One region of the Streptomyces sp. NPDC098101 genome, then DNA from elsewhere that is predicted to be linked to it. Evidence: riboswitches for the same ligand, from Rfam matches in the RefSeq annotation. Region 1 holds a riboswitch; the other holds the start of a gene.

What was found. A riboswitch is a leader RNA that binds a small molecule or an ion and turns the genes downstream of it on or off. The one in region 1 is predicted to bind cobalamin.
Region 2: linked by a shared signal. The riboswitch ahead of ACIQVI_RS01335 (ABC transporter substrate-binding protein) and the one ahead of ACIQVI_RS04075 (prenyltransferase/squalene oxidase repeat-containing protein) in region 1 are both predicted to bind cobalamin.

The regions. Positions count from the first base shown of each region.
Region 1 is NZ_JBIWAS010000001.1:1,004,120-1,018,761, reverse strand. Features, by position in the region: gene ACIQVI_RS04095 (ABC transporter ATP-binding protein) at 1-1,246, shown strand, start outside; gene ACIQVI_RS04090 (S26 family signal peptidase) at 1,301-1,747, shown strand; gene ACIQVI_RS04085 (isocitrate lyase/phosphoenolpyruvate mutase family protein) at 1,848-2,609, shown strand; gene ACIQVI_RS04080 (SMI1/KNR4 family protein) at 2,707-4,488, shown strand; cobalamin riboswitch at 4,579-4,732, shown strand; gene ACIQVI_RS04075 (prenyltransferase/squalene oxidase repeat-containing protein) at 4,870-6,510, shown strand; gene ACIQVI_RS04070 (flagellar hook-length control protein FliK) at 6,622-7,158, shown strand; gene ACIQVI_RS04065 (cobalamin-binding protein) at 7,233-8,147, shown strand; gene cobF (precorrin-6A synthase (deacetylating)) at 8,218-9,009, shown strand; gene ACIQVI_RS04055 (DUF6059 family protein) at 9,006-9,215, opposite strand; gene ACIQVI_RS04050 (AfsR/SARP family transcriptional regulator) at 9,553-10,254, shown strand; gene ACIQVI_RS04045 (AAA family ATPase) at 10,274-13,033, opposite strand; gene ACIQVI_RS04040 (MFS transporter) at 13,261-14,642, opposite strand, start outside.
Region 2 is NZ_JBIWAS010000001.1:308,136-322,777, forward strand. Features, by position in the region: gene ACIQVI_RS01285 (zinc ribbon domain-containing protein) at 1-282, shown strand, start outside; gene ACIQVI_RS01290 (electron transfer flavoprotein subunit alpha/FixB family protein) at 368-1,324, opposite strand; gene ACIQVI_RS01295 (electron transfer flavoprotein subunit beta/FixA family protein) at 1,363-2,148, opposite strand; gene ACIQVI_RS01300 (acyl-CoA dehydrogenase family protein) at 2,185-3,336, opposite strand; gene ACIQVI_RS01305 (ScbR family autoregulator-binding transcription factor) at 3,461-4,144, opposite strand; gene ACIQVI_RS01310 (ScbA/BarX family gamma-butyrolactone biosynthesis protein) at 4,275-5,219, shown strand; gene ACIQVI_RS01315 (NAD-dependent epimerase/dehydratase family protein) at 5,237-6,253, shown strand; gene ACIQVI_RS01320 (SDR family NAD(P)-dependent oxidoreductase) at 6,364-7,128, shown strand; gene ACIQVI_RS01325 (TetR family transcriptional regulator) at 7,218-7,811, shown strand; gene ACIQVI_RS01330 (cold-shock protein) at 8,077-8,259, shown strand; cobalamin riboswitch at 8,356-8,475, shown strand; gene ACIQVI_RS01335 (ABC transporter substrate-binding protein) at 8,562-9,623, shown strand; gene ACIQVI_RS01340 (FecCD family ABC transporter permease) at 9,620-10,678, shown strand; gene ACIQVI_RS01345 (ABC transporter ATP-binding protein) at 10,675-11,556, shown strand; gene ACIQVI_RS01350 (radical SAM protein) at 11,469-12,755, opposite strand; gene metE (5-methyltetrahydropteroyltriglutamate--homocysteine S-methyltransferase) at 12,915-14,642, opposite strand, start outside.

The DNA of each region.
Region 1 (14,642 bases):
CGGCGTCGCGATCTTCGGCATCGGACTCCTGTGGGCCGTGCGCGCCGCCCGGCAGGGCGAACTCACCATCGGTGACGTGTCGGTGTTCATCGCCGCCACCGCCGGCATCCAGCGCGGCGTCACCCAGCTCGCCGGTACCGCCGCCACGGCCTTCCAGGCGTCCCTGACCTTCACGTACTTCCGCACCCTGCGCGACGTGCCCGTGGACCTCGCCCTGCCGGACGCGCCGCGCGCCGTCCCCGGGCCGCACGGCCGGATCGAGCTGCGCGACGTGTGGTTCCGCTACACCCCCCGGTCCCCGTGGATCCTCCGGGGAGTCGACCTCACCCTCGGCGCCGGCGAGGTCACCGCGCTCGTCGGAGTCAACGGAACCGGCAAGAGCACCCTGGTCAAGCTGCTGTGCCGGCTGTACGACCCGACGCGCGGCCGGATCCTGTGGAACGGCGTCGACATCCGGGAGTTCGACCCGGCGGCGCTGCGGGACCGGATGGCGGCGGTCTTCCAGGACTACGGACGGTACGACCTCACGGCCGGGGAGAACATCGGGCTCGGCCGGGTCGGCAGCCTGGACAGGGCGGACCTGGTCGCGCGGGCGGCGGGCGACGCGGGCGTCCACGACCGGCTGTCCCGGCTCGGTCAGGGGTACGACACCCTGCTCAGCCGCATCTTCGCCGCCTCCGGGGCCGCGGGCGCCGCCGAGGGCGAACTCCTCTCCGGCGGCGAGTGGCAACGGGTCGCGGTGGCCCGGGCCTTCATGCGCCGGGAGGCCGACGTGATGATCCTGGACGAGCCCAGCTCGGGCCTGGACGCCGCCGCCGAGCAGGAGATCCACGACAGCCTGCGGAGACTGCGCGCGGACGCGACGGTCCTCGTCATCTCCCACCGGCTCAGCACCGTGCGCGACGCGGACCGCATCGTCGTCCTCGACGGCGGGCGGATCACCGAGAGCGGCACCCACGGCGAACTCCTCGCCGCGAACGGCCGGTACGCGCGGTTGTTCCTGCTCCAGGCGGAGGGATACCGGCAACGGCCCGAGGGGGAGGAATCCCCTGCCCGCGCCTGTGTCGCCGACGGAGAGGAGGCCCCTGCCCGCGCCTCCACCGCCGACGGGACGGAGGTCCCTGCCCGCACCTCCGCCGCCGACGGAACGGAGGCTTCCGACCGCGCCGCAGTCGTCGACGGGACGGAGCTCCGGACGGGCGGGGACCCGCTGCGGGCCGCCGAACCCGACGCCACCGTGCGCTGAACCCGACCGACAGCCCCGCCTCCGCGGGCACACAGCAGGAAGGAACCCCGGCCGATGTCCGACCTCACCGCCGCCGCGCTCCCGGTCCTCGCGGTCCTCGGGCTCGCCGCCGGCCTGCTCGCGGCGGCCCGGCGCGCCCTCCTCGTCGTCACCGTGCGCGGAGGCAGCATGACCCCGGCACTCGCTCCCGGCGACCGCATCCTCGTCCTGCGGCGCCCGGCCCGGGGGCTGCGGGACCGTCACATCGTGGTCCTCCGCTCCGACCGCATCCCCGCCGCAGGCCGCGACGACCTCCTGGTCAAGCGGATCGCCGCCGCTCCGGGGGCGCCCGTACCGTCCCGGGCGGGCGGCCGGGGAACCGTCCCCGACGGCCACTTCGTGGTGCTCGGCGACAACCCGGCCCTGAGCACCGACTCCCGCGTGTGGGGCCCCGTACCGGCGGACAGCGTCGTCGGCGTCATGATCGGCCGCGTCGCCCGGGGCGGCCACCGGGGCCCGTGAGTCCGACGGCCGCGGTGGCGTGCGCGCCCGTCGGCGGACCGGGAGGACGGCGGCCCCGTCGGCACGTTGCCCGTGGCGATTCGGGGGTAGCGTCACCGGCATGGACTTTCGTACCACTGTCGAGCGCGCTCAGCGCCTCAAGCAGCTGCACGCCGATCACCAGCCGCTCGTACTGCCGACCGTCTGGGACGTCTGGTCCGCGCGGACGGCGGTCGACGCCGGGTTCCCCGCGCTGACGGTCGGCAGCCATCCGCTCGCCGACTCCCGGGGCGCCGACGACCACGAGGGGCAGACCTTCGAAGAGGTGCTCGCCGCCGTCGGGCCGATCATCGCGGCGGTCGACGTCCCCGTGTCCGTGGACCTGGAGGCCGGGTACGGGCAGAAGCCCGCGGACCTCATCGCCGGACTCGTCGAGGCCGGCGGCGTCGGCCTCAACGTCGAGGACACCGTCCACTCGGACGGCGGACGCGTGCGCGGCACGGAGGAGCACGCGAACTACATCGCCGGTCTGCGCGCGGCGGCCGACGACGCGGGGGTCCCGGTCTGGGTCAACGGACGCACCGACCTCTTCCTGCACGCGGAGGACGCCTCCGGTGTCCTCGACGAGGCGATCGAGCGGCTGCGGGCCCTGGAGCGGGCCGGTGCCGACAGCGTCTACCCGGTGGGCATCCAGGACGACGACGACCTGCTCACGGCGGTGATCGGCGCCGTCACCGTCCCCGTGAACTCCACGGCCCACCCCGTCAAGCACGACCTCGCGCGCTTCCGCCGCCTCGGTGTCGGCCGGATCACCTACGGTCCGCTGCTGCAGTTCGCGATGACGGACGCGATGAAGGACGCGCTCCGCCCCTGGGCGCCCTAGGGCGGCCCCCGGCGGCTGCCGGAACGAAGCGCCCCCTGCCGGAACGGCCGTTCCGGCAGGGGGCGCCACTGTCAGTGCCCGCGCCTAGGGTGCCGTCATGATCACGCTCACCGTCGTCCAGTCATGGACCCGCATCGAGGCCTGGCTCGCGCGGCACGCTCCCGTCAGCCACGGACTGCTCCGGCCGCCGGCCCGCCCGGAGGACGTCGCGGCGGCCGAACTCCGGCTCGGCCTGGCGTTCCCGCCCGACCTGAGGGAGTCGCTGCTGCGTCACGACGGGGTCATGCTCCAGGACGGAACGCCGACGCTGGGCTACTACGGACCGCTGTCCGGGGTCGAGGACATCGTCGCCAGTACCGAGTTCCTGCGGAACGTCGGCGAGGAGGTCGCCGAGGAGGAGACGGACCTCGACGAGGAGGAACGCGACCAGTACGCCTACTGGCCGCACGAGCGGCTGCTGATCACCCTGGGCATCGGCGGGCAGTCCTCCGACGGGCTCTTCGCGGTCACCCGTCCCGGGCCGCACCACGGGCGCATCGGCCGGTACTTCGACGAGAGCTCCCCGTCCTTCACCGAGTGGCCGGGACTGCGGCACGTCCTCGCCGACTTCGCCACGGCCCTGGAGAACGGCACGCCTTTCAACGGACGCGTTCCGCTCGCCTTCGAGGGCCGGCTGATCTGGGAGGACGACAGGTCGGTCGTCCCCGATCCGCTCTCCCCCCTCGCTCTCGCCGCCGGGACCGCCGAGCCGCTGCTCCCGCCCCCGGCCGAGCCGGTCGCGCCGGTCCCGGGGCCCGGCGGATCGTCGCTCGTCCTCACCTTCGGGACCCCCGCCGACCCGCCCCCCGTGCAGCCGGACGTCGTGTTCGTGGCGGGCGTCTCGCCCGAGGAGCTGCTGGACAGGCTGGGCGCGGTGCGCGCGACCACCGGACCGCGCGGCCGGGAGCAGGCGCGGCTGTCCGCCGCCTCGCCCTGGGCGGCGTGCCGCCCGATGGTCCGGGCCGGCCGGTGCGGTGACGGATGGTCGTACGCCACCCAGGAGGGCGGCGACCCCCAGTTCGGCCGCCCGGAGGTGCTGCGCCGGTTGTCCCGGGGGACCCGGGTCGTACGGCTGACGAAGCAGGCGTGCGAGGTGCTCCTCACCGTTGTGGAGGACGGTGAGGAACGGTCCGGGGCGGCCCACCGGGTCGAATCGCCCCGCGAGGACTACGTGACCGGACCCGACGGGCAGCCGCTGCTCGGACCCGGCGGGCAGCAGTGGCAGAGGATCGGCGTCGACCCCTGGCCCGGCTCCACGGCCGCGTACGCCCGGCTGCTGGCCGGCCCGGTGGCGGAGTACGGCATCGTCTGGGATCCGGCGGCGGACGGCGACGAGCCGCTGGCGAGCGCGCTGCTGCTGCCGGTCCTCGACGACCTCCCGCCGGAGCGGCACCCGGTCTCCTCGGTGCGTGACGTCGACCTCGCCGGGCTCGTCGACCGGACGCCCCCGGAGCGGTTGCGCTCCGCGATGGCGGCCCAGCTCGCCCGGCTGGCGTCCGAGACCGGCGCCGACGCCCACCCGGAGATCGCGCGGGCGCTGGAGCGGATCCTCCGGAACGAGCCGGTGGACCTCCCGGCCGACGGGGCCCTCGACCTGCGGATGAGGACCCTCGCGGCGGAGACCCGGGCCGCACGGGGGCTGCTGGACGCGGCCCGGCGCGGAGCGGACCCGGCGCCCGTCACCGGGGCCGACCTCGCCGCGTGGGCCGTACGGGACTCGGCGGCCGGGGCACTGCGCGAGTTCCTGCTGCTGCCCCTGCCGGACGCGGCGGCCACGGTCCTGAACCGGCGGCTGTCCGCGCGCTGGCGCGACGACCTCGCCGCGGACCTGGCCGGCTGACGTACCGCCGTCGAACGGGGGCGGCGGGGGTAAGGGGCGGATGTGGCGTGAAACGCACCGGGCACGGCTGGCGAGTTTCGTGTGTCCGTACATAGGATGCGGCCGTTCCGCTCGTGAGCGGACGACAACTCAATGCCCACGCGATGGGGGAAGCCGGTGCGAATCCGGCGCTGACCTGCAACCGTGAGCGGCGGAGCACCACTTGCCGCGAGTCGGAATGCCCATGGCGTGGGTGAACTGCTTCTCACTGTCATGGTCTGCAGCGCGGAGCCCGGTAACTGCCTCTGGAATCCGACGCGATCGTCCACGACCGCGCGCGGCCCCTTCCTGCGACAAGGCCCGGGAGGCTGTTGCCGACCCCTTGTCGAAGGGATCTGTGCCATGGTCGGCGTCAGACCACCGGTCAAGCTCGCTGCCGTGCTCGGCGTCTGCGGCTCGTTCTTCGCCGTCGGCGCGATCGCCCTCAGCCCCGGCGCCGCCGCCGCTCCGAGGGAGGACGCGGCCGCGGCCGCCGCCCGCTGGCAGGCGGGCGAACTCGACGGCGGCGCGATACCCGGCTTCTCCCCCGGCATGTACGACTGGGGGCTGACCGTCGACACCCTCATCGCCCTCGAGGCGACGGGCGTCGACGAGGCGGCGGCGGACGAGGTCGTCGACACGCTCAAGGCGCACGTCCGCGACTACAACAGCTACGACACCTGGGGAGAGCCCGGCCAGCGGATCTCCGGCGCCACCGCCAAGCTCCTGTACGCGGCCGTGATCTCCGGGGAGGACCCGAGCGCGTTCGGCGCGTACGACCTGCGCCGGGAGACGCTCGACCTCCTCGCCGGCCCGGAGAAAGGGCTGGAGGAGGGCCGGCTGAAGGACAAGGTCGTCGAGGGCGGCGACAGCAGCAACACCTTCGGCCAGTCCCTGGCGGTGCTCGGCCTCGCGCGCAGCGGTGACGTGCCGCAGAGCGCCGTCGACTTCCTGATCGACCAGCAGTGCGCGGCCGGCGGGTTCCGCCTCTACCCCCACGGCTTCGGCGGCGACGGCGTCGAGGTCACCGGCGACTGCGACGCCGAGGGCGACGCCGCGGTGCTCGACCCGGACTCCACCTCCATGGCCGTGCAGGCGCTGCTCGCCGCCGCCGAGGACGGCGCCCCGGGCGCCGCGGAGGCGGCGAAGAAGGGCGGCGACTGGCTGGCGGAGGTGCAGCACGAGGACGGTTCCCTGACCGGTTCGGGGCCGACCTCCTTCCCCAACGCCAACAGCACGGGCCTCGGCGGCCAGGCGCTGGCGGCGACGGGTCACCAGGCGGAGGCCGACAAGGCGGCCGACTGGATCGAGGCCCGCCGGATCACCGCCGCCGACGGGGGTGCCGCCTCGGCGGAGGCCGGCGCCCTCGCCTACGACGACGACGCGCTGGCCGGGGCGCGGGCCGACGGCATCGGCGAGTTCCAGCGCGACCAGTGGCGCCGCTCCACGGCGCAGGCGGTGCTCGCGCTGGCGCAGGTCCCGCTCGCGAAGATCGGCCTCGCGGAACCGGGGCCGGGGCCGGATCCGACCGGCGACCCGACCGGTACGCCGACCGGTACGCCGACCGACGATCCGAGCGGTACGCCGTCGGGCACGCCCAGCGGCACCCCTTCGGGTACACCGAGCGGTACGCCGTCGGGTACAGCGAGCGGCACCCCTTCGGGCACGCCGAGTGGCACCCCTTCGGGCACCCCTTCCGGCACGTCGAGTGACGCACCGTCGGGTACGCCCAGCGGTACGCCCTCGGGCACGTCCGGCACAGGCCCGGGCGGCATCCCGCCGATCGTGACCGGCGACGACCCGAGCGGCGCTCCGCCCTCGCCCGCCCCCACGTACGCGGCCGGCGCGGCCGCGCACGACGTCGCTCCCCAGGGCGGTGGCGGCGGGATCCTGGCCGCGACCGGCAGCAGGGCCGTACTCCTCGGCGGCACCGCGGCCGCGCTGGCCGCGGCGGGCTTCGCCGTGGTGCGCGCCGCCGGGCGCCGCAAGCGGACGTCGGCCTGACGGCCGCCGCGCCCTTCCCCGCGCGACCCCGTTCCGCGCCGCTCACGCGCGCGTGATTCCCCTCGGCTGCGTCGACCGTCGAGCAGCCCCGCACCAGAAGGAAGAACACCCATGACACGATCGACCTGCGGACACGTGCTGAACGCGGCGCGCGCCGCCGTGCTGTCCCTCGCGCTGGTCCTGGGCCTGACGGGCCTGGGCCTGGCCGCCGCGCCCGAGGCCACCGCCCTGAACGGCAAGGGGACGGCCGGACCCTGCCCGACCGCCACCGGCGTCACCGTGGTCGTCGACTTCCAGGAGCTCGGCGGCGGCACGGTCGTCCGCTGCGCCCCCGGCGACCAGGCCACCGGTCTCGCCGCCCTGAAGAACGCGGGCTTCGAGATCGCCGGCACCCAGCGCTGGGGCGAGGCGTTCGTCTGCCGGATCGAGGGCAAGCCCACCGCCGCCACCGAGGCCTGCGTGAACACTCCCCCGGCCTCCGCCTACTGGTCGTACTGGCACGCGCCCAACGGCGGCACCTGGGGCTACAGCCAGTCCGGCGCCTCGGGCCGCAAGCCCGCGCAGGGCAGCTTCGAGGGCTGGTCGTTCTCGCTGAACAAGACCTCCTCGACCAACCCGGCGCCGCGCGTCGCCCCCGTCCGCCCGTAACGGACACCGGGTCCGGCGGACGAGGCGCCCTCCGGAGTGCCTCGTCCGTGCCGGGCAGACCCTAGGCTCGAACCATGCGCATCGTCTCCCTGCTGCCCGCAGCGACCGACATCGTGGCCGAACTCGGTCTGGCCGCCGACCTGGTGGGAAGGACCCACGAGTGCGACTGGCCACCGGAGGACGTGGCCGGGGTGCCGGTGGTGACCTCCGCCGAGTTCTCCTCGGACGACCTGACCAGCCGTGAGATCTCCGCCGCGGTCGGCGGCGCCGCGCACGGCGGCTCCTCGCTCTACACCCTGGACGCCGAAGCGCTCGGCGCCCTCGCGCCCGAGGTCGTGCTCACCCAGGACCTGTGCGACGTGTGCGCGGTCTCGTACGAGGCCGTCTCCCGCGCGGTGCGCGTCCTCGACGGCGGGCCCCGGGTCCTCAGCCTGGAGCCCCGCACCCTCGACGACGTGCTGGACTGCCTGGTCACGGTGGGCGAGCTGCTCGGCGTACGGGAGCGGGCCGAGCGGCGGCGGGCGAACCTGCTCGACCGGCTGGCGGTGGTACGGCGCCTCACGGCGGGGCGGACCCGGCCCCGGGTCGTGGCCGTCGAATGGCTCGACCCGCTGTGGCCCGCCGGGCACTGGGTCCCCGAGCAGATCGACGCCGCCGGGGGCGAGCCGCTCCTCGCGGCGCCGGGCGAGCACACCGGCCCGATGGCCTGGGAGGCCGTCCGCGCCGCCCGCCCCGACGTCCTGCTGGTCCTGCCGTGCGGCTTCCCGCCCGGGCGGACCCTCCGGGAGCGGGAACTGCTCACCTCCCTCCCCGGCTGGGAGGATCTGCCGGCCGTCCGCGCCGGAGCGGTCTGGGTGCTCGACGGACCCGCCCACTTCAACCGGCCCGGTCCCCGCGTGGTGCGCGGGGCGGAGGTCCTGGCGCACGTCCTGCACGGCGTCCGGGCCGGGCCGCCGGTGACGGAGGCCGAGGCCTTCCCACTGGGCTGACCCGCGAAGCCTCCGCGCCCGGCCGGTCCATCCGATCCACGACGTACCCGATTCAAGGAGCAGCACGGCGTTGAGCGACACGACCAGGCACATCACGGTCATCGGCATCGGATCCGGGGATCCCGGACAGCTGACCCTCGCGGCGGTGAGGGCCATGCGCGGGACCGACGTGTTCTTCCTCCTCGACAAGGGGCAGGAGAAGTCCTCCCTCGTCCGGCTCCGGCGGGACATGCTCGACGAGCACGTCACCGGGCCCTACCGGGTCGTCGAGGCGGAGGACCCGTGGCGCGACCGCTCCCTGAACGGGTCCGCCCCGTACGCGGAGGCCGTCCACGACTGGCGCAGGCGGCGCGCCGACGTCTGCGAGCGGCTGATCCGCGACGAGTTGGCCCCCGGGCAGCGCGGGGCGTTCCTGGTGTGGGGCGACCCGTCCCTGTACGACAGCACGCTGGCGATCCTGGAGGACATCACGGCCCGGGGGAACGTGACGTTCGCGTACGAGGTGGTCCCGGGGATCAGCAGCGTCTCCGCCCTCGCCGCACGTCACCGCATCGGCCTGAACCGGGTCGGCCGACCGGTCCGCATCACCCCCGGACGGCGGCTCACCGAGACCGCCGGCAACGAGGACGGCGACATCGTCGTCATGCTCGACGCCCACGAGTCCTTCCGGCACCTCTCCGGCGACTCCACGTGGATCTACTGGGGCGCCTACATCGGCACCCCGGACGAGATCCTGATCTCGGGCCCGCTGTCCGAGGTCGCCGACGAGATCCACCGCGCGCGGACGGAGGCCAGGGAGCAGCACGGCTGGATCATGGACACCTATCTGCTGCGTCCCCGCTCCGGGGACGACACCCCCTAGGGGGTGTCGTGCCGGGACCCTCCCGTGAGGTCGTCCCACAGGGCTCGTTCCCCGGGAGTCGGCGGGAGGTGGGGGCACAGGCGTTCCGGGTGGCCGGGGGGCGGGCCGGTGGAGGGTGGGGGGTCCGGGACGTGGACCCAGAGGTGGCCGAAGGAGATGAGGGACTCCCACAGGCCCCTCAGGCAGCGCAGGGCGAACGGTGGCATCCCCGCACTGTCGGGTGGGGCGCCAAAGCGGGGCCAAAGGCGGAGGCCGCGGGGCCGGTCGGCGGCCGGGCGGGCGGCGGATCGGGGGGCGCGCGGACGGCGGAACAGGGGGCGCGCGGGCGGCGGATCGGCGGCCGCGCGGGCGGTGGGTCAGGGTTCGCGCGGTACGTACGTACTTTCCCCGATGCGTGGACCCCGGTGCGGAGGTGACAGTGAATCACCGCTCTTCACCCACACGCCTGTTCCCCTACTGGACGAGGACTCGATGCGCTACGAACTCCTTGGGCCCCTCCGCGTTCGCCACGCCGGGCGGAGCCATTCGCTGTCCGCCCCGAAGGTGGAGACGACGCTGGCCACCCTGCTGATCGGGAGCGGCCGGGTCATCACCAAGGAACAGCTCGTCACGGAGCTGTGGGGGGACAGACCGCCGCGCAGGGCCTCGGCCGCGGTCCACGTGTACATATCCCAGCTGCGCAAGTTCCTGGCGGTTTCGGGGGCTCCGGAGGGCCGGGCCATCGTCACCCGGCCGCTCGGGTACGAACTGCGGCTGGACGGGGCCGGCTGGGACGTCGAGGAGTTCAAGTCGGCCATGCGGCTCGGCCGCGAGCTGCGGGCGGCCGGACGGCACGAGGAGGCGCTGGAGTGCTTCGAACGGGTCCTGGGGCTGTTCCGGGGCCCGGTGCTCGACGGGATCGCGGAGGGGCCGGTCCTCACCTCGTTCGCGACCTGGGCGGAGGAGGAGCGGCTGCAGAGCCTGGAGCTGTCGGTCGAGGCGCGCACGGCGCTCGGCCGGCACCGCGAGGTGATCGGGCTGCTGAGCACGCTGACCGCGCAGCATCCGCTGCGGGAGTCGTTCTACCGGCAGTTGATGCTGGTGCTGTACCGCTCGGAGCGGCAGGCCGAGGCACTGCAGGTCTACCGCTCGGCGCAGCGGGTGCTGCGGGCCGAGCTGGGGCTCGAACCGCACCGCTCGCTGCGCCGGCTGCACCAGGCGATCCTCACCTCCGACCGGGTGCTCGACCTGCCGACGGCGAGCTGAGGGCGCGCTCGGGCCGCGCTCAGGCCGCGCGTGCCATCAACCGGACCAGTGCGGCACGGGTGTGGACGCCGAGCTTGCTGTAGATCCGGGTGAGGTGGACGTCGACCGTGCGGGGGCTCACGAGGAGCCGGGCGGCGATGTCCCGGGTCTTCAGGCCCTCGCCCGCGAGCTCCGCGACCTGCCGCTCCCGCAGGGTGAGGTCGGCCAGCGCGTCGCCGTCCGGGCCCGTACGGGCGCAGGCCGCCACGGCGGCGGCGCGGGCGAGGTCGCGGGCGCGCATCCCCGCCGCCGTCTCGCCGAGCAGTCCGTACGCCTCGTCGTAGCAGCGCGCGGCCTGCTCCGGGAGCGAGCGCGCCCGCAGGTCGTGGCCCCGGGCCAGCAGGGCGTGGCCGCGCTGTTCGGCCACGTTGACCACGGCCGCGACGGACTCGGCGCGGTGCGCCCACTCGCCGGCCTCGGCGCCGGTGGCCGCGCAGGCCGCCGCGAGGAGTTCGTAGACGCGCGGCGCGAGGATGGCGGGCGGCTCGGGCATCCGCCGGGTGTCGGCCGGGAACAGCAGCGCCAGCGCGCCCGCGCCGTCGCCGGCCGCGAGCGCCGCCTCGGCGTGCAGCAGGGCGACGACGGAGGTCCGGGGCAGGTCGCCGCCCGGCGCGTCCGGCGGGGTGCGGCGCGACCGGAGGGGTCCGGTGTCCCCGAGCCAGGCCCAGGCGGCGGTCGTGACGGCGTCGGCGAGCGTCACGAGGTGGGGGCGGCCGGCGGCGAGGGCGACGGCGCGGGCCTCCTGCGCGGTCTCCAGCGCCTCGGCCATCCGTCCCGTCTGGTAGGTGACGTAGGCGAGGACGTTGAGCAGCGCGGGCAGCAGGGGGACGTCGCCGCGCAGCCGGGCGGCGGCGAGTGCCCGCTCCACGTGGGCCTGCGCGGGGCCGTACCAGCCCATCGCGGACTCGCCGCAGGCGAGGACGAGGAGGTAGCCGGCGAAGGCGTCGGGGGCGTCGTGGGTCCCCGGTTCGAGGCCGTCGAGGAGTTGGGCGCTGGCGTCCAGGGCGCTCTCGGCGGCGTTCAGGTCCCCGGCGAAGACGGTGCTCAGTCCCTGGAGGGCCAGCGCGCCGCCGGCGGTGAGCGGGGTGGCCTCCCCCATGTGCCGGGTCAGCGCCTCCACGTCCGCGCGGGGCGGGAGCTGTCCGGCGAGCACCCACAGGAGCTGGGACTGGACGTGCAGCGCGGCCTCCTGCTCCGGGTTCGCGTGGCGGGCCGAGAGCAGCGGGGTGAGCAGGGCCTGCGCCTCCTCGACCAGGCCCGCGGCGGCCTGGGCGAGGGCGAGCGGGACGGCGGCGGGCACCCGGTCGGCGGCGGGCCGGTCGGCGAACGCCGCGAGGATCTCGCGGGCCACGCAGCGCAGCCGGGTGACGTCGCCCCCGGCCGCCAGGGCGCGGACGACGGGCAGCCACACGTCGCGTCCGACGAGGTCGGGCCCGGATCCGTGCGGCGCGGCCCGCTGGAGGCGCAGGGCGAAGGTCGTCCACCGGGCCGCGCGGGCCGCGCGTCCGGCGGGCAGGGCGTCCTTGGCGGCGGCGACGAGGACGGTCCGGTCCTCGGGGGTGGCGAGGGCGCCGGAGCGCACGACGTGCGGGGCGAGGTCCACCGGCGGGGCGCCGCGGAGGGTGAGGTGGGCGAGGGCGCGGCGGTGCGCGGCCACCCGCCAGCAGGCGTCGGCCTCGGCGTACAGGAAGTCCCGCAGCAGGGTGTCGCGGAAGGCCAGGGTGCCGGGGCGGCGGGCGGTGCGGACGAGGTCGCGGGCTTCGAGGGTGCCGAGGGCACGGCAGACGCCGGTGTGGGGCGACCGGGTGACGGCGGCGATCGATTCGACGTCGAAGGCCTCGCCGAGGACGGCCGCGGCGTGCGCGACGAGGCGTTCCTCCTCGGTCAGGGGGGCGCATTCGGCGAGCAGCCGGGTCTCCAGGTCCCGGCGGACGTCGAGGTGGACGGGGTCGTCGGGTCCGCCGTCGGCGGCGGCGAGGGCGATGAGGCGGAGCGGGTTGCCGCCGCTGCGGGTGTGGAGCCGGCGCAGTCGCGGCGTGTCGGGCGCGGCGCCCAGGAGTTCGGCGCTCTGGGCGGGGGTGAGGGGGCCGAGGCCGACCTCGTCGACGGTGCCGAGTTCCACGCCGTGCCGGACCGCGAGGCGCAGTCCGACGGAGGCCTGGCGCGGGCGGTGGGCGACGACGGTGACGAGCCCGCCGCCCACGGGCCTGCGGATGAGGGTCTCCAGGAGGCGTACGGAGCAGGGGTCGGCCCAGTGGAAGTCGTCGAGGACCAGCAGGAGTCCGCGCGGCGCGGCGGCCACGCAGTCGGCGAGCAGGCCGCGCAGTTCGGCGTAGTACCGGCAGTCGGAGGTGGGTCCGTCGCCGGCCGGGACGGGGGCGTCGGGGTCCCGGGGCGGCCGGGCGAGCCGGTGCAGCAGGCGGGTGATGGCCGGCGGGGGGCCGTCGGCGCCGAGCGCGCCCGGGGAGTCCAGGCCGCCGAGGGCCTCCGTGAACGGTCCGAAGGACGTCGGTTCCCCGGCGTTCGCGACGCAGAGGCCGCGCAGGGTCACGAGGCCTTCGCGCCGGGCGTCCGCGGCGAGGGCGGCGAGCAGGGCCGTCTTGCCCGAGCCGGGGTCGCCGGTGAGCTCCACGACGGTGTCGCGGCCGATCGCGGCCGACCGGACGAGCTGCCTGAGGGCGTCCCGTTCGGTGTGGCGGACGGTGGTGCGGGTGTGTCTCGATTCGGGGGCGGTGACCATGGCGGCCGGTCTCCTTCCGCGGTCTGAACTGCGGTCCGGACGCCCCGCGGGGCGGCTGGAAACCGCGGGGCGGACAGCAGCATAGGAGAGCACGGGGAGGGAGGTTTGTCCCGCAACAAAACCTTCATGCAACTGCGTGGGGGCGGGCCGGCGGGCCGGGAGGGTAAAGTCCCGGCCCGCCGGTGGGCGGTTCACGCCCCGGTTCGCGCCCCGGTTCAGATCGCGGTTCAGGCCTCGGTTCGCTCCTCGGTCCGCTCCTCGGGCGCGGTGGCCGTTTTCCGTGCCCCCGGGCCGTACCAGAAGAGGACGGCGACGAGCAGCGCGAGGACGGTCAGCGCCGAGGCCCAGACGAACACGGAGGAGATCGTGTCGGCGACCACGCCGTTCCCGGCGGTGAAGGGGACGAGCAGCACCGCGAGGCCGACCGAGCCACCGATGGTCAGGGCGGTCTGGAGGACTCCGGCGGTCACTCCGGCGTACTCGGGCGGGGCCGTCGTCAGGATGATCAGGTTGAACGGGATGATGGCCACGCCGACCCCGACGCCGATGAGCACGATCTGCGGCAGGACTCCGGTGACGTACGCGCTGTCGCCGTCGAGCAGGCTCAGCCAGGCCACTCCGGCGAGGACGACGACCAGGCCGCCGATCGCGCGGAGCTTGAGGTCGATCGCGGCGAGGCGCTTGGTGAGGACCTGGGTGGTGAACAGCAGGGCGGCGCCGAAGGGAAGGATGGCGAGGCCGCTCTGCAGGGCGTTCAGGCCGAGCACGTTCTGCAGGTACTGGACCAGGTAGATCAGGTAGCTGGTGAGGACGGCGGCGAGCAGCAGCAGGTTGAGGAAGGATCCGGCGCGCACCCGGTCGGTGAAGATCCGGGCGGGCAGGAGGGGTTCGGCGCTGCGGGTGTCGACGGCGAGCAGCGCGATCCACAGCACGGCGGAGACGGCGAGCGGGACGACGGTCCCGGTGTCGCCCCAGCCCTTCTCGGCGGCGTGCACGAATCCGTACACGAGGGTGGTCACGGCTCCGCCGACGAGGACGGCGCTGGGCAGGCCGAGGGAGCGGCGCCGCGTGGGGCCGTCGTCGGTGCCGAGCGCCTTGACGGCGACGAGCACGAGGGCGAGGCCGACGGGGACGTTGACGAGGAGGCTCCAGCGCCAGTCCCCGACCCAGGTCAGGAGGCCGCCGAGGACCATGCCGGCGGAGGCGCCGAGGCCGGTGACGGTGGAGTAGAGGCCGAAGGCGCGCTGGCGGCGTTCGCCCTCGAAGACGAGGGCGAGGAGGGCGAGTCCGGTCGGTCCGGCGACGGCGGCGCCGGCGCCCTGGAGGGCGCGTCCGACCAGCAGGACCTCCAGGTTGGGAGCGAGGCCGGCGATCAGGGAGGCCGCGACGACGAGCAGGATGCCGCCGAGGAAGACCTTGCGGTGGCCGAGGACGTCGCCGAGCCGGCCGGCCAGGAGCAGCAGGCCGCCGAAGGCGAGGAGGAAGGCGTTGGGCACCCAGGAGGCCGCGGCGACGCCGACGTCGAGGTCCTCCTGGAGGGCGGGCAGGGCGACGTTCACGATGGTGCCGTCGAGCTGGAGCATGAACTCGGCGCCGACGATGGCGGTGA
Region 2 (14,642 bases), 700 kb from region 1:
TTCCAGCGACTGCTCTGTCCGACCTGCGGGTCGACCGACCTCGCGCCCGAACTCAGCGGGGGCGAGGGCGTGATCTCCGTACGGCGCGGGGTCGCCGCGGCCGACGCCGACCTCTGGCCGGTCCACATGACGGAGGGCTTCGTGGTCCGCTGCCGGGTCGACGGACCGCCGCACGCGGTGCGCCCCGGGGTCCGGGTCAAGCTCTCCTCGGGCGTCGGCGTCTCCGGTCGCCGGCCGGTCGTCCGGCTCTGCGAAGAGGTCCCGCTCGACGGCTGGATGTGAGCCGGGCCCCGGTCCCGCGTCACGCGAAAGGGGCGGGTGGGTGGCACTCTGTGCCACCCACCCGCCCCTTTCCGCTGCCGGAAGGTCAGCGGGGACCGATCTCGTCCGTCAGCTGCGGCAGCACCTCGAAGAGGTCGCCGACCACGCCGTAGTCCACGAGGTCGAAGATCGGGGCCTCGGGGTCCTTGTTGACCGCGACGATCGTCTTCGACGTCTGCATCCCGGCCCGGTGCTGGATCGCGCCGGAGATGCCCGCCGCGACGTACAGCTGCGGCGAGACCTGCTTGCCGGTCTGGCCCACCTGGTTGGCGTGCGGGTACCAGCCGGCGTCCACGGCCGCGCGGGAGGCGCCGACGGCCGCGCCGAGCGAGTCGGCCAGCTTCTCGACGACCCCGAAGCCCTCGGCCGCGCCGACGCCGCGGCCGCCGGAGACCACGATCGCGGACTCGGTCAGCTCGGGACGGCCGGTGGAGACGCGCGGGGTGCGCGAGACGACCTTCGCCGCGTTGCCCGTGAAGGCGACCGAGACGTTCTCGACCGTGCCGGCGGCCGGGGCGGCCTCCGGGGCGGCCGAGTTCGGCTTGACGGTGACGACCGGCACGCCCTTGGAGACCGTCGACCTCACCTGGTACGAGGCGGCGAAGACGGACTGGGTGGCGACCGGGCCGTTCTCGCCGGCCTCCAGCTCCACGGCGTCGGTGATCAGGCCGGAGCCGAGGCGGAGCGCGACACGGGCCGCGATCTCCTTGCCCTCGCCGGAGGAGGTCACCAGGACGGCGGCCGCCCCCTTCTCCCGGGCGAGCTGGGTGAGCGCGTCGACCTTCGGCACGACCAGCTGGTCGGCGAACTCGGCGGCGTCTGCCACGTACACGGTGGCCGCGCCGTACTCGCCGGCGGTGGCGGCGATCGAGGCCGCGGCCTCGCCGGCGCCGAGGACGACCGCCGAGGGCTCGCCGATGCGGCGGGCCAGGGTCAGCAGTTCGAGGGCCGGCTTGCGGACCGCACCGTCGGCGTGGTCCACGAGAACCAGGATCTCAGCCATGATTCGTTGCTCCTGTGTGGGTGTCTGGCCGGGGCGGGTCAGATGAACTTCTGGGCGGCGAGGAAGGCGGCGAGCTGCTTGCCGCCGTCGCCCTCGTCCGTGACGATCGTGCCCTGGGTACGGGCCGGACGCGGGGTCGCGGAGTCGACCAGGGTCCAGGACCCGGCGAGGCCGACCTCGTCGGCGTCGACGTCCAGGTCGTCCAGGTCCAGCTCCTCGACCGGCTTCTTCTTGGCGGCCATGATCCCCTTGAAGGAGGGGTAACGCGCCTCGCCGGACTGGTCGGTGACCGACACGACGGCCGGCAGCGGGGCCTCCAGGAGCTCGGTGGCGGCGTCGCCGTCCCGGCGTCCCTTCACGGTGCCGTCCTCGACGGAGACCTCGGAGAGCAGGGTGACCTGCGGCAGGTTCAGCCGCTCGGCGAGCAGTGCGGGCAGCACGCCCATCGCGCCGTCCGTCGAGGCCATGCCGCAGACGACCAGGTCGAAGCCGGTCTTCTCCAGGGCCTTGGCGAGGATCGCGGAGGTGGCGAAGACGTCCGAGCCGTGGATGGACTCGTCGTTGACGTGGACGGCCTTGTCGGCGCCCATCGACAGCGCCTTGCGCAGCGCGTCCTTGGCGTCGTCCGGGCCCACGGTCACGACGGTGACCTCGGCGTCGTCGGACTCCTCCGCGATCTGCAGGGCCTGCTCGACCGCGTACTCGTCCAGCTCCGAGAGCAGACCGTCGACGGCCTCGCGGTCGGTCGTCAGGTCGTCGGCGAAACCGCGGTCGCCGGTCGCGTCGGGGACGTACTTCACACAGACAGCGATCTTGAGGGTCACGGCCTGTCTCCTTTCAACGGGTCAACGGTCTGGTGGTTACGGGAGGTTGCGGGCCATGACGATGCGCTGGACCTGGTTGGTGCCCTCGTAGATCTGGGTGATCTTGGCGTCGCGCATCATGCGCTCGACCGGGTAGTCACGGGTGTAGCCGTAACCGCCCAGGAGCTGGACGGCGTCGGTGGTGACCTCCATGGCGACGTCGGAGGCGAAGCACTTGGCCGCCGCGCCGAAGAAGGTCAGGTCGCCGTCGACGCGCTCGCTCTTGGCGGCGGCCGCGTAGGTGAGCTGGCGGGCCGCCTCCAGCTTCATGGCCATGTCGGCGAGCATGAACTGCACGCCCTGGAAGTCGGCGATCGGCTTGCCGAACTGCTTGCGCTCCTTGACGTAGCCCTTGGCGTAGTCCAGGGCGCCCTGGGCGATGCCGATCGCCTGGGCGGCGATGGTGATGCGGGTGTGGTCCAGGGTCTTCATCGCGGTGGCGAAGCCGGTGCCCTCGGCGCCGATCATCCGGTCGGCGGGGATGCGCACGTTGTCCAGGTAGACCTCGCGGGTCGGCGAGCCCTTGATGCCGAGCTTCTTCTCCGGTGCGCCGAAGGAGACGCCCTCGTCGTCCTTGTCCACCACGAACGCGCTGATGCCCTTGGAGCGCTTCTCCGGGTCGGTGACGGCCATCACCGTGTAGAACTGCGACACCCCGGCGTTCGTGATCCAGCGCTTCACGCCGTTGAGCACCCAGAAGTCGCCGTCGCGGACCGCGCGGGTCTTCATCCCGGCCGCGTCCGAACCGGCGTCCGGCTCCGAGAGGGCGTAGGAGAACATCGCGTCGCCCTTGGCCAGCGGGCCGAGGAACTTGGCCTTCAGCTCCTCCGAGCCGGACAGGATCACCGGCAGCGAGCCCAGCTTGTTGACCGCGGGGATCAGCGAGGACGAGCCGCAGACCCGGGCGACCTCCTCGATCACGATCACGGTCGCCAGCGCGTCCGCGCCCGCGCCACCGTACGTCTCGGGCACGTGCACCGCGTGCAGGTCGTTGGCGACCAGGGCGTCCAGGGCCTCCTGCGGGAAGCGACCCTCCTCGTCCACCGCAGCCGCGAACGGGGCGATCTTCGCCTCCGCGAGCGCACGCACCGACTCCCGGAGCATGTCGTGCTCCTCCGAAGGACGGTAAAGGTCGAAGTCCTTGCCCATGATGTGGAGCTCCCCTAGACGCTTGTGGCACTGAGTACCCTCAGCAAAGCACACTCAGTGCCACAAACGCCAGAGCGCCCCGACGCGTCACGCGTCGGGGCGCTGCGCGGGCCGTGCGACCGGCCTACGGGCGGGCGCTTTCCGCGAGGTTCTCCTCGTTGTGCCGGAGCCGGCTCGCGTCGTATTCGGCGGCCAGCCGCCGCGCGCGGCTCTCGGTCATTTCCAGGCGGATCAGCACGGCCGGAGTGCATATCGTCGGCATGACGTGCCGGAGCAGGACCAGAACGCGATGGGTGAGGTCATTCCGGTCGCACAGGATCTGGGACATCGTCTGGATTCCGGCGAAAGCGCCGGAGAAGAGCTCGGCCGTATCCGTCACGTCCACGTGGACGAGGATCTCCCCCTGCGCCTTCGCCACCATCAGGGCCTCCGACACCTGGTCGATCCAGGCCCGGAAGGGAGCGGCCCGGTCGATCCCCGTGGCGCCGCTGTCCAGCGCCAGCGCGACGCTCGCCCGCACCAGGGGGTCGCGCTGCAGCCGGTGGGCCAGCAGGAAGCCCTGGTCGACCAGCTCCTGCACCTTGACGTCCTGCGGGGTCAGCGGCTCGTCGAGCATCTGGGCGTCGAGCACGCCGAGGGCCAGCTCCTCCTTGGAGGCGAAGTGGAAATACAGCGCCCCCTTGGTCACCCCGGCGCGCACCAGGATCTCCCCGATGGTCGTCCGCTCGTAGCCGCGCTCGGCGAAAACGGCCGCGGCCGACTCCAGAATCGTCCGCCGGGTCCGGATTGCACGCGCTTGCTGCGCCAAGGCGCCTCCCGCTGTCTCGCTGTCTGTGCTCAACGTGTGACATGAAGCATTGAAAAGAAAACCGCGCTCTACGTACCCTACGCCGGACGGATTTGCCGTCCGGGGTGTGCAGGAAGTGCGAGGGGGAGCGATGGAACAGCACCACCGAGGAGTGACGGCACCCGTCCCCGGGGAGTTCGTCCACCGGCACGACCCGGCCGACATCATCCCCACGGGCTGGACGCGGTCACGGGAGAACCGGTTCTCCGTCTCCGCCCGCTGGCCTGCCTCCCATCCCTTCTTCTCCCCGGCGGCAGGGGACCGGCACGACCCGGTCCTGGTGGCCGAGACGATGCGTCAGGCCACCATGCTCGTGGTTCACGCCGGGCTCGGGGTACCCGTGGACGATCAGTTCGTCATGTGGGACCTGTATTACACCGCCGACCCCGAGGCGCTCGCCCTCGACGGCACCCCCCTCGCCCTCACCGCCGACCTCTCCTTCCCCGGCTACGACGGGCGCGCGGGCCGGGTGCGGAACCTGTGCGTCGACGTCGTCCTGAGCCGGGAGGGCCGCCGGATCTCGACCGGCGGCGGCACGATCCGCTGCACCTCGGCACCGGCCTACCGCAGGATGCGGGGCGAGCGCATGGCCGCCCTCGGCCGCCCGGTCCCCCTCATACCGGCGGTGGCCCCGCACCTGGTCGGCCGCGAGGACGCCAAGGACGTCGTCCTGGGCCCCGGCGACCGCCCCGGCCGGTGGCAGCTGCGGATCAACACCGCCCACCCCACGCTCTTCCGCCGCCCGAACGACCACGTCCCCGGGATGCTCCTGCTCGAAGCCGCCCGGCAGGCGGCCATGCTGGAGACCGGCAGCACCGCCTACCTCCCCGTCGGCACGGAGCTGTCCTTCTCGCGCTACGTGGAACTCGACGTCCCCTGCTGGATCGAGGCCGAGGTCGTGCCCGCCCCCGGCCGGGGGGCGACCACCGTCCGCGTCACCGGCCACCAGGACGGCGGCCCCGTCTTCCGCTGCACACTCACCTCCCCGTGCCGGGAACCCGTGGCGGCGGGCCCCGGCGCCCGGCTCGCGGGCTGAGCGGCCGGACGGGAACGATGGCTCCTCGCATCCTCATCACCGGCGCGTCCGGGTTCGTCGGCGGCCGGGTGGCGGCCGCCGCCGCGACGACGCCCGGGGCCGGACACGTACGCCTGCTCGCGCGCGGCCCGCTCGCCGTACGGGAAGGCACCGCACCGGAAAGCGCCGCCCCGGAAAACACCGCACCCGAAAACACCGCCCCGGTGGTCGAGACCGTCCCCGGCGACCTCCGCGACCCCGACTCCCTGCGCCGGGCCTGCGAGGGGGCGGACGTCCTGATCCACTGCGCCTCCGTGATCGGCGGCGACGAGGAGACGGCCCGCGCCGTCAACGACGAGGGCACCCGGGCCCTGGTCGACGCGGCCGTACGCGCCGGGGTGACCAGGATCGTCGCCCTGAGCACGGCCTCCGTCCACGGCCGCGGCCCCTTCCGCGCCGCCGCCCCCGGCACCCTGCCGATCGCCCCGGTCTCGGCCACCAGCGGCACCCGCGCGGCGGGTGACCGGCACGTCACGGAGGCCGGCGGGACCGTCCTGCGCCCCCACCTCGTGTACGGGACCGGGGACCGGCAGCTGCTGCCCGGCCTCGTCAAGCTCCTCGGCGCGCTGCCCGGCCCGCTGCGCGGCGCCACCTCGCTGCACTCCCTGGTCGAGGTGGGAAGCCTGGCCCGGGTCCTGCTCGCCGCCGCCCTCTCGCCGCACACCCGGCCCGGCCCGTACCACGTGAACCATCCCGATCCGGTGACCGCCGGTGAAATCCTCGCGGTGGGCGAGGAGTTGCTCGCCCACCGGGCCGGACCGCGCAGGGGCCCGGCCCTCGGCCTCGCGGAGGCGCGCGCCCTCCTGGCGGCCCACCCCTTCGCCGTCCACCACCTCGACATGCTCGCCGCCGACCACTGGTTCTCCGACGACCGGCCCTGGCGGGAGCTGGCCGTCGACCCGGGGCCGGGCTTCGCCGAGGGGGTCGTGGACCACCTGGAGTGGTACCGGCATACGCTCGACCCGGCCCCGGCGGCCGGACGCCGGCCCTCCTGACCGGCCCCGGCCCCGAGCCGGCCGAAGCGAACGCACCGAACGAACCGAACGCATCAAACGCATCAAACGCACCGAACGCACCGAACGCACCGAGAGAAGGCACCACCGACATGTCCGCGCTGGCCGGCAGAACCGCGATCGTCACCGGGGCGAGCCGGGGCATCGGAAGGGGCATCGCCCAGCGGCTCGCCCGGGACGGAGCCCTGGTCGCCGTGCACTACGGCAGGGACGAGGAGGCCGCCCGCGAGACGGTGGCGGCCGTCGAGCGCGAGGGCGGCCGGGCCTTCCCGTTCCGCGCGGACCTGGCGGAGCCGGACGCCGTCGACGTCTTCTACGCCGCCCTGGACGCGGGCCTCGCGGAGCTGGGGGAGGGGCCCGGGTTCGACGTCCTCGTCAACAACGCGGGCGCGAGCGGCTCCGGCCGCATCCACCAGCTCAGCCCCGAGGTCTTCGACCGGCTGTTCGCGATCAACGTCAAGGCCCCGCTCTTCCTCATCCAGCGGGGCCTCGACCGGCTGCGCGACGGCGGCCGGATCGTCAACATCTCCTCGGCGGTGACGCGGCACGCCTTCCCGGACTCCGTCACGTACGCCATGACCAAGGGGGCCGTCGACACGATGACCCTCGCCCTCGCCAAGGAGCTGGGACCCCGGGGGATCACGGTCAACGCCGTGGCCCCCGGCTACATCGCGACGGAGATGAACGCGCGGCGCCGGACGACGCCCGAGGCGAGCGCCGCCCTCGCCGCGCTCTCGGTCTTCAACCGGATCGGGACCCCCGCCGACGTGGCGGACGTGGTCGCCTTCCTCGCCTCCGACGACGCCCGCTGGATCACCGGCCAGTACGTGGACGTGACGGGCGGCACCGCGCTCTGAACCCGTGCGGAGGAGGTCGCCCGTCCCCTTCGGAGACCCCTTCCGCACCCCTCCTCGGGGCGGTTCCCGGTGGATAAAGTGGGGGCACGATGACACGTTTCCGCGAGAGCGTCCGGTCCCTGCTGCGCGAGCAGGTGCTCGACGCCGCCTACCGCCTCGTCGCCGCCGAGGGGTGGAGCGGGCTGCGCATGACCTCCATCGCACGGGCCGCCGGCATCAGCCGCCAGACCCTCTACAACGAGTTCGGCGCGAAGGAGGCCATCGGCAACGCGCTGGTCCAGCGCGAGCTGGAGGGCTTCCTGATCGGCATCGAGCGCGAACTCGACGCACATCGAGGGGAGTTGGAGGCGGCCGCGGCGGCCGGCGTCGGCTACACGCTCCAGCAGACCGTGGACAACCCGCTCATCAAGAGCGTCCTGGTCGCGGCGCGGGGCGGCGAGGACGACCTCCTCGCCTATCTCACCACCCGCGCGGAGCCGGTCTTCGGCACGGCGATGGCGATGCTCGACGCGTACGCGACCGAGGCCTGGCCCGACGTGGACGAGGAGTCGCGCGGCCTCGCCGTCGAGACGGTCGTGCGGCTCACCGTCAGCCACATCGTCCAGCCGGTGGCCCCGCCCTCGGAGACGGCGGCGCGCATCGCCAGGATCACCACGAGGATCGCCTACCCCGGCGGCCCCTGAGACGCCCCGCCCCGCGCCGGACGCACGACGAGGCCCGGTGCCGAACACGGGGGATCTTCGGCACCGGACCTCTGTTGAATATTCTACGAGACCGCCGGGGGTGCTCGCACCCGCCCCGGCGGCCGGTTCCGACGGGCGAAGCGCGGGCCGACGGGGTACACCTCCCCTGAGACGCGGACACGGCCGGACCCGGCCGGGGACACCCCTCGCCCGCGTCCCCGACGCCGAGGAGGAGGCCGCCGTGGAAGGCAGGAGCAAGGGATTCGTGCATTCCTTCAACCGTCTCGGGGGATACGGGTTCGTCGTCCCCGTCGGCTCCGAGGACCAGGTCTGGTTCAGCGCGGAGGACATCGAGGACGAGAGCCGCACCGTCTCGGAGGGGCAGCAGGTCTCCTTCGTCCTGGTCCTCGGGGACGGCCGCTTCGAGGCCAAGGAGCTGCGCGTCTGACGCCCCCCGCGCCCCGGGGCACGCCCCCGGGCCGGTGGTACTGTGCCGAGGCCAGTCGCACCTTTGTACGCACCCGAACGGGTGGGTGCACGGGTCAGGGAATCCGGTGCGAGACCGGAACTGACGCGCAGCGGTGAGGGTGACGGGCGGAGCATCGGCCACTGGGCGGCGACCCGGGAAGGCGCCCCGTCCGGCCGACCCCGAGTCCGAAGACCTGCTGGCGGCCCCGGCGGCACACGCGCGCCCGGGGAGCACCGTACGACAGGCTCCGCGCATGAGCCGTGGCCGCAGAAGGAAGTCCCGTGCCGCTCGCACACCCCGTCCGCTCCGCCGTGCTGTTCCTCACCGGAGCCCTGCTCCTGACCGCGACCGGCTGCGGTGGCGGGACGACCCCCGCACCCGACCGGCCCGCGGGCGGTGCCGGGAAGGCGAAGGCCGGACACCCCGTCGTCCTCGACGACAACTGCGGACGGCCCGTCCGCGTCGAGCGCGCGCCGGAGCGGGCCGTCGCCCTCGACCAGGGCGCGGCGGAGATCATGCTCTCCCTGGGCCTCGCCGACCGCATGGTGGGCACCGGCACCTGGACGGACCCCGTCCTCAAGGGCCTGGAGAAGGAGAACGCGAAGGTCCCGCGCCTCGCCGACCGCTACCCCTCCTTCGAGAAGGTCCTCGACACCGAGCCCGACTTCGCCGCCGCCTCCTTCACGTACACCCTCGGCAAGGGCGGCGTGGCGACCCGCGAGCGGTTCGAGGAGCTCGGCGTCCCCACGTACCTCTCGCCCACCGACTGCGTCGGCAAGGACAACAGCGGCGACGGGGACGGCGTCCGCGTCCGGCCGCTCACCATGGAGACGGTCTACGGCGAGATCCGCGACCTGGCCCGGATCTTCGCCGTCCCGGAGCGCGGCGAGAAGCTCGTCGCGGAGCTGAAGGCCCGCGTGACGAAGGCCGCTTCGGGCGGGGACTTCAAGGACGCCACGGTCCTCTACTGGTTCGCCAACGCCGAGGCGCCCTACATGGCGGGCTGCTGCGGCGCCCCCGGCATCGTCTCCCGCGAGCTCGGCGCGAAGAACGTCTTCGACGACACCAAGGAGGAGTGGCCCCAGATCAACTGGGAGACCGTCGCCGACCGCGACCCCGACGTCCTCGTCATCGGCGACCTCACCCGCCGCTCGCAGTCGGCCGAGAGCGCCGCCAAGAAGATCGAGTTCCTGGAGTCCGACCCGGTCACCCGCAGCATGACGGCGGTCAAGAACAAGCGGTACGTGCTCCTCAGCGGCCAGGCGCTCAACCCCACCGTCCGCACCGTCGAGGCCGTCGAGAAGGTGGCGGCCGCGCTCCGCTCGTACGGTCTCGCCAAGTGACGCCCACGGCCGCGAAGCCGTCCCCGGCGCGCGCGGGAGCGGCGGTCCTGCTCGGGACGGCGGGCGGGCTCGCGCTCCTGGCCGCGTCGATCGCCGTGGCGATCACCATCGGCCCGGCCCGCATCGGCGTCGCCGACGTCTGGTCGACGGTCGCCGCCCACCTCGGCGGCGGCACCCCGGCGCTCTCCCCGATCCGGGACGGCATCGTGTGGGACCTGCGGCTGCCCCGCACCCTCCTGGCCGCCGTCTGCGGCGCCGGGCTCGCCCTGTGCGGCGCGGTGATGCAGTCGCTGCTGCGCAACCCGCTCGCCGACCCCTTCGTCCTGGGCGTCTCCTCCGGCGCCTCGACCGGCGCGGTCGCGGTCGTCGTCCTCGGGATCGGCGGGGGCCTCCTCTCCGTCACCGGCGGGGCGTTCCTCGGCGCGGTCTGCTCCTTCGCGCTGGTGCTGCTGCTCAGCCACACCCTCGGCGGCTCCACGGACCGCGTGGTCCTCTCCGGCGTCGCCGCCATGCAGCTCTTCTCCGCCCTCACCTCCTTCGTAGTGATGACGGCCGCCGACGCGGAGACCACCCGGGGCGTCCTCTTCTGGCTGCTCGGCTCGCTCGCCGGGGCCGGCTGGACCGACGTGTGGGTGTGCCTCGGGGTCCTCGCGGTGGCCCTGACGACCTGCCTCGGGTACGCGCGGACGCTGGACGCGTTCGCCTTCGGCGAGGAGGCCGCCGCGTCCCTCGGCGTCGCCGTCGCCCGGACCCGGCTCGTCCTGCTGTGCGTCACGGCCCTCCTGACGGCCGCCCTGGTCTCCGCCGCCGGGGCCATCGGCTTCGTCGGGCTCGTCCTGCCGCACGCCGCCCGCGCGCTCGTCGGCCCCGGCCACGCCCGGCTCCTGCCGGTCACCGCCCTGGCCGGAGCGGTCTTCCTGGTCTGGGCCGACACCCTCGCCCGCACCGTCCTCGACCCCCAGGAGGTCCCGGTGGGCGTGGTCACCTCGCTGATCGGCGTCCCGGCCTTCGTCCTCGTCCTCTACCGCACGCGCAGCACGAGGAGCACGCGATGACCCCCACCCGAAAGGACGCGGGCCTGCGCGCCGACCGGGTCTCGCGCACCGCCGGCGGCGTCCTCGTCCTCGACGGCGTCAGCGTCGCCCCGGTCCCCGGCACCGTCACCGGCCTCCTCGGCCCCAACGGCTCCGGCAAGTCCACGCTCCTGCGGCTGCTCGCCGGAGTCCTCGCCCCCGACTCCGGGGTCGTCACCCTCGACGGCGATCCGCTCGCCGGACTCGGCCGCAGGACCGTCGCCCGGCGCCTCGCCACGGTCGAGCAGCAGTCCGACACCCAGACCGACCTGACCGTCCTCGACGTCGTGCGCCTCGGCCGCGTCCCGCACCGCAGGGCCTGGACCCCGCCCTCGGCGGCCGACGAGGCCGCCGTCCGCTCCGCCCTCGCCCGCACCGGGCTCGCCGACCGCGCCCGCCAGCCCTGGCGGACCCTCTCCGGCGGCGAGCGCCAGCGCGTCCAGATCGCCCGCGCCCTCGCCCAGGAGCCGCGCGAGCTCCTCCTCGACGAGCCCACCAACCACCTCGACGTCCAGCACCAGCTGGACCTCATGGAGCTGGTCTCCGGGCTTCGCCTGACCGCCGTCGTCGCCCTGCACGACCTGAACCTCGCGGCCGCGTACTGCGAGCGGCTCGTGGTCCTCTCCGGCGGCCGCGTGGTCGCCTCGGGCACGCCGGACGAGGTGCTCACCGAGGAGCTGATCGCGGACGTCTACCGGGTCCGGGCCGCCGTGACGCACCCGGACCCCGGCGGCCGCCCCCACGTCCGCTTCCTGGGGACGGCCGGACCGTCCTACTCGCCTTCGCCGGGCTCCGGCGCCAGCGCGTCCATGAAGGAGCTGACCGAGAACACCGCGCGCCCGGGACCGGCCGGCCCGTAGCCGGGCGGGGCGGTGAGGCCGTTCTCCCGGAGCGTCTCCGTGTACGCCTCCAGGAGCCGCAGGTGGTACTCCAGCGGGGCGCCGTCCGGGTTCTCGCGGCCCAGCGGCGTCGTCGGCTCCGGGCACCAGGTGGTGAACCGGGGCGTGATCCCGCGCGACATGAAGAACCGCAGCCCCTCCCGGGTCGAGGCGATGGCCTCGTCCACGGTCAGGAAGCCCGTGGGGCGCGCCATCTCGACCCCGGCGACGAAGTTCGGGATGACGTTGCGCGGCCCGAAGACCTCCGCCGAGTCCAGGATCCGGCGGTGCCACTCGTCCCGGCCGATGTAGCGCTCCTTGCCGGGACAGTACAGCTCGAACAGGCGCCGGTCCCACACCTCGTAGTTCGGGTGGTAGATCCGGATGCCGTAGTCGTGGAAGCGCTGCACGTCCGCCTTGGGCAGGGCCTGCGCGACGACCTTGCCGATCCAGCGGCCCGGGAAGCGCTCCTCGATCGCCTGCGCGTACTGCCCGTAGAAGTCGGCCTCGTCCTTCCCGCCGACCTTCGAGGTGACGGCCCCGCCGGTCAGGGTGTAGGCGGTCGAGGCGCGGGCCGTGTCGTGCCGGTCGATGATCTCCAGCGCCTCCAGGACCTCGTCCACCGGCTTCACCCCGGTGTACGGGCGGCCCGCCGCCTTGTGCTGGCGCCAGTTGTGGTTGATGTCGCAGTACTGGCACTCCTCCTTGGCGCCGAAGTACTGGCACACCCGGAAGACCGTCAGGTAGATCAGGTAGCCCCACTGGATCGTCGGCGCCACCTCCATCACGGACTTGCCGTTCGACAGCGGGTGCCGGTAGTACTCCGGCATCGGCGGCAGGCCGACGTCCGCGATCCGCGCCCCGTCCAGGAACAGGGCGAGCGCCCCGTCCCCGTCCGGCGCGACCCGGTACGGCGAGGACGGGTTGACCCGCACCGACACCACCGTGCGGCGCAGCCCGTACGGGCCGCCGGTGAGCACGATCTCCTCCGGCGGGCGGTTCAGCGCCGCCTCCCCGAGCTCCGGCAGCGTCCGGTGGTCGAAGGAGAAGATGAAGTACGACTTCGGCTTCACCTCACCCCCCTCGTTGCCGGACAGGGCGGAGGGGTCGAAGGCGACCCCGCCGCGCAGCAGGTCCTCCTTGAGCACGGCCTCCCGGGGAATCCCGGGGAAGCGCTCCATGAGGGACTCCACGACGGACGTGCGGGTGGGTGCGACGCTGCTGGACACAGGCGGATCTCCGGAGGTGAGGGGCGATGCCGACGTGTACCCCACGCTACGCGCGCACACCCCCGGGGCGTCGGCCGGGGTTCCCGGCCCCGGCCCCGGGGGCGCGCACCGTCACGCGCCGGACAGCTCCTCGCGGACCGTCCGGGCGGCGGCGACCAGGTTCTCCAGGGAAGCCCGGGTCTCCGGCCAGGCGCGGGTCTTCAGACCGCAGTCCGGGTTGACCCACAGCCGCTCGGCCGGGATCGCCTCCAGGCCGGTGCGCAGCAGGTCGGAGGCCTCCTCGGCGCTCGGCACCCGGGGCGAGTGGATGTCCCACACCCCGGGCCCGGCCTCGCGCGGGTAGCCGTGGGCGGCCAGCTCGCGGGCCACCTGCATGTGGGAGCGGGCCGCCTCCAGGCTGATGACGTCGGCGTCGAGGTCGTCGATGGCCTGGACGATGTCGCCGAACTCGGCGTAGCACATGTGGGTGTGGACCTGGGTGTCCGGCCGCACGCCGCTGGTGGCGAGCCGGAACGCCTCGGTCGCCCACGCCAGGTACGCCGGGCGGTCGGCGGCCCGCAGCGGCAGGGTCTCGCGCAGCGCCGGCTCGTCCACCTGGATGACGGAGGTGCCGGCCGCCTCCAGGTCGCCCACCTCGTCGCGCAGGGCGAGGGCGACCTGCCGGGCGGTCTCGCCCAGCGGCTGGTCGTCGCGGACGAACGACCAGGCGAGCATGGTGACCGGGCCGGTCAACATGCCCTTGACGGGCTTGGCGGTGAGGGACTGGGCGTACGAGGTCCAGCGCACCGTCATCGGCTCGGGCCGCGAGATGTCCCCGGCGAGGACCGGCGGACGGACGTAGCGGGTGCCGTACGACTGGACCCAGCCGTGCCGGGTGGCGAGGTAGCCGTCGAGCCGCTCGGCGAAGTACTGCACCATGTCGTTGCGCTCGGGCTCGCCGTGCACCAGGACGTCGACCCCGGTCTTCTCCTGGTACGAGACCACCTCCCGGATCTCGGTCCGGATGCGCTCCTCGTACCCGGCCGTGTCGATCCGGCCCGCCCGCAGGTCGGCGCGCGCCGTGCGGAGCTCGTCGGTCTGCGGGAAGGAGCCGATGGTGGTGGTCGGGAGCAGCGGCAGGCCCAGGTGGGCGCGCTGGGCGGCGGCCCGCTCGGCGTACGGCCGCGAGCGCCGGGAGTCGGCCCCGGTGACGGCCTCGGTGCGGGCCCGCACGGCCGGGTTCCGGGTGATGGGGGAGTTCGCGCGGGAGGCGAGGGCGGCGCGGTTGGCGGCCAGCTCGCCCGCGATCGCGTCGGTGCCCCGGGACAGGCCCTTGGCCAGCGTCGTGATCTCGGCGGTCTTCTGCCGCGCGAAGGAGAGCCAGCGCAGGATCTGCGGGTCGACGTCCTTCTCGGCCGCCGCGTCGAGCGGCACGTGGAGCAGCGAGGAGGAGGCGGAGACGTCGACCCGGTCGGCGAGGCCGAGCAGGGTGCCGAGGACGGCCAGGGACTTCTCCAGGTCGTTGACCCAGATGTTGCGGCCGTCGACCACACCGGCGACGAGCCGCTTGCCGGGCAGGCCGCCGACGGCGGCGAGCCCGTCCAGGTTGGCGGCCGCGGGGCCGGTGAAGTCGAGCGCGAGGCCCTCGACCGGGGCCTTGGCCAGGACGGGCAGGGCGTCGCCGAGCCGGTCGAAGTACGAGGCGACGAGCAGCTTGGGCCGGTCGGTGAGCGCCCCGAGGTCGCGGTAGGCGCGCGCGGCGGCGTTCAGGTCGGCCGGGGTCCGGTCCTGGACGAGCGCGGGCTCGTCGAGCTGCACCCACTCGGCGCCGGCCGCGCGCAGGTCGGCGAGGACCTCCGC